Linked DNA regions of Aliamphritea ceti. The protein of the gene in region 1 binds, or shares a complex with, the protein of each later gene. Links are inferred from orthologs where the notes say so. Each region holds a gene or a part of one and is shown in the gene's direction. Other genes may lie near its edges.

Region 1 (3,311 bases):
GAAAATTCATTGTGATGATACTCCTGCTCAGGTTCAGCAAACGTCTCCGCAACAGGCTCTGCAGCGCTCTGTTTTAAAGGCTCAACCTCAGGATGTTTACCAGCCAGCTCGGCAGTCAGTTCTTCGGCAGCAACGTCAGTATCATCATAATCAACATCTCGCCCCATTACCTTATCGACAAGATTCAGTGCTGAACGCCCCATTCCTTCTAAAACAGATACCCATGAAACTTCAAGAAACAGCGTCAACGCAAACAGCAATATGGTCCACAAAACAACTGAACCGCCAACCAGACTAAACAGACTAACGGTTAAATCTGAAACTGCCTGACCTATGACGCCCCCCATACTGAATGGCAAGGTATCACCTGCGTTAGAAAGATGCGTCGCAGCCAGTGTTGCTAAACAACATAATAATAAGACCGCACCAACAAGACGAACCATGACAAAAGGAATCGCGTCAACCAGCGTAATCTGTTTGCGAAAGAAAAACTTAGCCGCGGGATATATCAACATTAGTGGCAGAATCCAGGCAGCAACGCCCAGCATCGAAAACAACAGATCGGCAAGCCAGGCACCGGTCTGACCGGTAAAATTTCGCGCCTCTGGCTGATAGCCTAAATGCGACCAGCCGGAATCACGTCTGTCATAGCCAAACATTGCTAACTGCATAAAAACAGCTAAACCAATCCATAGTATGATGCCGCCCTCTTTCATCACCCGGGCCACAAGATCAGTAAAAGATTCGGTGCTTAACTGATTGTTTTGACTCAACGAAATTCCCTCACACACAAACATAAAACATATACCGGGAAAATAGCATAATTGCGCCTTCAGCCCCACAGCCTGCGCCAATAAATTCCCGCTTAAACAGATGTTTTATCTTATCCGACGAAATTCATAACAGAGAATTTGTCTCAAAATCGAAAACAGGCATAATAGGCCACTGATTTAATGCCAGATTTTTTGCTCCCGGATCAGCATATGCATGACTAACGCATAACGACCGGTTATAGCTACCAGGCACATCAATAGCTCGACTATTGATATATACCTTTTCGCCTGGCCTCCAATAGAACGAACACTGGCTGTTACCCAGTTATCTGAGTGGATATTTTTATGAGCGACGTACAACATCACCGTCTTATCATCCTTGGTTCCGGTCCTGCCGGTTACACTGCAGCCGTTTATGCTGCACGAGCAAACCTCAACCCGGTTGTTATCACCGGCATGCAGGCTGGCGGCCAGCTGACAACCACTACTGATGTCGATAACTGGCCCGGAGATGTGGATGGCGTACAGGGCCCTGAACTGATGCAGCGCATGCAGGCACACGCTGAACGCTTTGAAACTCAGGTATTGTTTGACCACATTCACACTACTGAGCTTACACAACGCCCTTTCCGCCTGATTGGTGATATGGGCGAGTACACCTGCGACGCTCTGATTATTGCTACTGGCGCATCAGCGAAATATCTTGGCCTGCCTTCTGAAGAAGCATTTATGGGCAAAGGTGTCAGCGCCTGCGCAACTTGCGACGGCTTTTTCTATCGCGGCAAAAAAGTCGCCGTTATCGGCGGTGGCAACACAGCTGTTGAAGAAGCATTATACCTGTCTAACATCGCCTCAGAAGTCACTATCATTCATCGCCGCGACAGCTTCAGTGCTGAGAAAATATTGCAGGATAAAATTTTTGACCGCGCCGAAAACGGCAATATCAACATTATCTGGAATAACACGCTGGACGAAGTATTGGGTGATGATATGGGCGTAACCGGCATCCGTATTAAAAACAAACTGGATAATGCCACCCAGGACCTTGAGCTTGAAGGTGCATTTATCGCAATAGGCCACCAGCCGAACACCGGTATTTTTGATGATCAGCTGGACATGAAAGATGGCTACCTGAAAATCAATTCCGGCACTAACGGCAATGCTACACAAACATCTATACCAGGTGTATTTGCTGCCGGTGATGTAGCAGATCACGTTTACCGACAAGCTGTCACATCTGCTGGCTTTGGTTGCATGGCCGCTCTGGACGCTGAAACCTTCTTAGATAACTGACGCTTAAGCACTATTCTGCTATACATTAACGGCGTCTTACATGACGCCGTTATTTTTCATCAGGACATATATTCACAACCATGATCCCCTGGCTTACCCCTGAATGCAGCTTCCCATCAATTGAAGAAGCACTGGATGACCCAAACGGACTGCTGGCCGCAGGTGCAGACCTGAGTCCCGAGCGCCTGTTAAGCGCATACCGTCAGGGAATATTCCCCTGGTTTGCCGATGACGAACCGATTTTATGGTGGTCACCACACCCCCGCTGCGTCATGCACCCTAACAGCATTCATATATCGAAAAGTTTACGCAAGCGCATTCGTCGTGGCGATTTTGAAATTAGCTTTGATAGCGATTTCGCCGCTGTCATTAAAGCCTGTGCCGAACCAAGGCCCGGACAACCGGAAACCTGGATCACAGAAGAGATCCAGCAGGCATATATCAATTTACACAAGCTGGGGCACGCACATTCAGTTGAAGTCAGAATCAATGGGGAATTAGCTGGCGGCCTTTACGGCATAGCTATCGGTAAGCTGTTTTTTGGTGAATCGATGTTTAGCTACAGTACCGACGCTTCTAAAATTGCATACGCGTATTTTGCTAAACAACTGCAAAAATGGGGCTATGCTTTAATTGACTGCCAGGTTTATAACGATCATCTGGCTAGCCTGGGAGCTGAGGTTATCCCCAGAGCGGAATTTAAAGGTTACCTTGATCGCTATTTGGATACCCCCTGCAATCATCTCTGGCAATTTGATATAGCGACAGACGATATAGTGAGTAACACGTGACGAATCTGAAAACGTTACACTTCTATACTACGCCGGAACACGAATGCAGCTATCTGGACGGCGTACAGGCAAAAACACTGTTTGTGGACCCTCATGAAATCATTGCCACAGACGCCTATAGCCAGCTGTCTGACCTTGGTTTCAGGCGCAGTGGTAAGCACATCTACCGCCCTTACTGTAACCATTGCCAGGCCTGTATTTCAGTACGCATTCCAGTCCGTGAATTTCACCGCAGTAAAAGTCAGCAACGCATCTGGAACCGCAATAAAGACTTACTGGTTACTCAGGTAACGCCACAATACACCAACGAATACTATCAGCTATACGCTAGCTACATTGAAGCCAGACATGCAGACGGCGACATGTTCCCCCCCAGCCAAAGTCAGTTCAGTACCTTCCTGGTTGAGAGCCAGCAACAAGGCTGCTTTATAGAATTCCGCCTGCCAGACAATCA
Region 2 (3,020 bases), 1.9 Mb from region 1 along the record:
GCGCTGCATAAATGCATTGATGCTGCGCTCACGTACATCTTCATGATGCAATCTTCCGGTCATGTCATATAGGAGCCCTTCACGTAATGCGCCTTGTGAAATATGCATTTCTTTGATGCCTAAGGATTCAAATGCTGCCGATAAAATTGCTATGCCAGCGGCAATGACCGCTTTTCGCTGTTCTTTAATACCGGGGATTGAAATCTCATCAACATGACTAAATTCAAGAATACGTTGACGCAGAAGTTTGAGTGCTTTTGCTGTGATTGCGTTATCGCTGTATCCGGATTCTATGCACGCCTGACGTATTGCTTTAGCTGTCCCTGAAGAGCCAACACAGTGCTGCCAGCCCTGACTTCTATAGCGACGTTTTATCGACAATAATTCACGCAGGGCGCCGAATACAGCGAGCTGGAAGTTTTTCTCATTAATAACGCCATCTTTGAAATAACGCTTACTGAAACTGACGCAGCCCATTTCAAGGCTTTCCAGTTGCAATGGCTCAAAACGTTCACCAATTATTAATTCTGTACTGCCGCCGCCAATATCGATTATCAGGCGTGAGCCGGAATCTGCAGCAAGTGTGTGTTCTACGCCCAGGTGGATAAGGCGGGCTTCTTCTATGCCGGCGATAACTTCGATAGAGCGGCCTAAAATGGTTTCGGCTTTAACAATGAATTCCCGACTGTTTGTCGCTTCACGCAGCGCGTTAGTTGCAACTGCGCTAACAGCGCCTGCAGGCAGGCATTTAATGCGTTCAGCAAAGCGTTGCAGGCATGCGAGACCTCTTTGCTGGGCTTCTTCGCTTAGTCGATTGTTATTATCTAATCCGGCGGCTAGCTGTACTTTTTCTGATAAAACATCAATTGGTAACAGTTCACCCTGATCGAGCTTAGCAATGACGATGTGAAAACTGTTCGATCCGAGGTCAATAGCTGCCAGTAAAGTATCCTGGCTGGCTATTAAAGCATTATCCTGCGGCATGCTGGCATGTATCCAATAACTATTACGTTGCCAGTCAGTTTAACAAAAACTTTTTTAGATGTGAGTATTTAGGCAATGTGGGATTAATATCTATTGATATATAGCTGCCGGAGATCACTAGATGTCGGCTGTAGGGCATTGTAGGGGTATACGGTATTCACATTTGTTCGTTTTGAATGGTATTATCGAGGCAATTATTTATTGACGCGAATCTGCCTGCGAGGCTTTTTATGAGTGATATTATCAATGTAACCGACGCATCCTTTGAAGAGGATGTTCTCAAGTCTGAAGCACCGGTACTGGTGGACTATTGGGCTGAGTGGTGCGGACCATGTAAAATGATCGCGCCAGTTCTGGAAGAGATTGCAAAAGAATACGATGGTAAGCTTAAAGTCTGCAAACTCAACATTGATGAAAACAGTGAAACGCCACCTAAGTTTGGTATTCGTGGCATTCCTACTCTGATGATTTTCAAAGATGGTAATGTTGAAGCGACCAAAGTTGGTGCTCTGTCTAAATCTCAGTTAGCAGGCTTTATCGAGACAAGTCTGTAAGCGTCGAATTGCTATTGTTTACGGTTGGTTTCCTTTCCTCCGAGCTGTATAAAGTTTGCGCTCTGAATGCTGGACTAACCGTAAACAAGCGATTATAGTTGTGACTCCTTATTACTGGAATTACTGTCTGATTCCGGTTCTCTTAATCAATTCAATCTAGTCTGAACGATTTCTCCAGCGTTCTTTCTCAACGTGGCTACGTCCTTCTACTCATACATTATGAATCTTACCGAACTGAAAACGAAAAACGTTTCTGAGCTGTTAAATATAGCGAAAGAAATGGGAATGGATAACCTGGGCCGCTCCCGCAAACAAGATGTTATTTTTGCCATACTTAAGCGTCATGCTAAAGGTGGTGAAGATATTTACGGCGATGGCGTGCTGGAAATATTACAAGATGGATTTGGTTTCTTGCGTTCTGCGGACAGCTCTTATCTGGCTGGTCCTGACGATATTTACGTTTCTCCGAGTCAGATCCGTCGTTTTAATTTGCGCACCGGCGATACTATTTCAGGCAAGATTCGTCCTCCGAAGGACGGCGAGCGTTACTTTGCATTGCTGAAGGTTGATAAGATCAACTTTGATAAGCCTGAAAATGCTAAGAACAAGATTCTGTTTGAAAACCTGACGCCACTGTTTGCTCAGGACCGTCTGAAAATGGAACTGGGTAACGGCAGTACTGAAGATTTGACTGCCCGTGTTATCGATCTTGTATGCCCTATGGGTAAAGGTCAGCGTGCCTTGCTGGTGTCACCGCCTAAAGCGGGTAAAACACTGATGTTGCAGAACATTGCTAACTCCATTACCCGGAATAACCCTGAAACACATTTGATTGTACTGCTGATTGATGAGCGTCCTGAGGAAGTAACAGAGATGCAGCGTACAGTTCGTGGTGAAGTGGTTGCATCTACTTTCGACGAGCCACCGTCACGCCATGTTCAGGTAGCTGAAATGGTGCTCGAGAAGGCAAAGCGTCTGACTGAACATAAGAAAGACGTGGTTATCCTGCTTGATTCCATCACCCGTCTTGCTCGTGCATATAACACGGTTATTCCTTCATCCGGTAAGGTACTGACCGGTGGTGTTGATGCGCATGCACTTGAGCGTCCTAAGCGTTTCTTCGGTGCTGCACGTAATATTGAAGAGGGCGGTAGCCTGACAATCATTGCAACGGCTCTGGTTGATACCGGTTCGAAGATGGATGAAGTTATCTTCGAAGAATTTAAAGGTACCGGTAACTCTGAAGTACATCTGGACCGTAAAGTTGCTGAAAAGCGCGTTTATCCTGCTTTCAACATTCGTCGTTCTGGCACCCGCCGTGAAGACTTGCTGACGGACGAAGATGAGCTGCAACGTATGTGGATTCTGCGTAAACTTCTGGATCCGATGGAAGACTCCGCAGCGATCGAGTTTGTGCTCGATAAGCTGAAAGACTTCAAGACAAATGACGAATTCTTCTTGTCTATGAGACGTTCCTGATAA

The links.
Region 2: the proteins of trxB (region 1) and trxA are in contact, whole or in part, in a crystal structure (PDB 1F6M), measured with the Escherichia coli proteins. The link is inferred for Aliamphritea ceti from one-to-one orthologs.

What each region holds. Positions count from the first base shown.
Region 1 is NZ_AP025282.1:2,897,972-2,901,282, forward strand. The notes cover bases 312-3,092. They hold trxB (thioredoxin-disulfide reductase), read left to right. Parts: upstream 312-1,118; coding sequence 1,119-2,066; downstream 2,067-3,092. Other genes in these bases: OCU49_RS23740 (DNA translocase FtsK), read right to left, coding at 312-773; aat (leucyl/phenylalanyl-tRNA--protein transferase), read left to right, coding at 2,147-2,857; OCU49_RS13355 (arginyltransferase), read left to right, coding at 2,854-3,092. Also shown: more of OCU49_RS23740, read right to left, coding at 1-311; more of OCU49_RS13355, read left to right, coding at 3,093-3,311.
Region 2 is NZ_AP025282.1:4,759,104-4,762,123, reverse strand. What follows is about bases 1-2,876. They hold trxA (thioredoxin TrxA), read left to right. Parts: upstream 1-1,214; coding sequence 1,215-1,538; downstream 1,539-2,876. Other genes in these bases: rho (transcription termination factor Rho), read left to right, coding at 1,758-2,876; ppx (exopolyphosphatase), read right to left, coding at 1-984. Outside these bases: more of rho, read left to right, coding at 2,877-3,017. UniProt on the Escherichia coli protein: Participates in various redox reactions through the reversible oxidation of its active center dithiol to a disulfide and catalyzes dithiol-disulfide exchange reactions.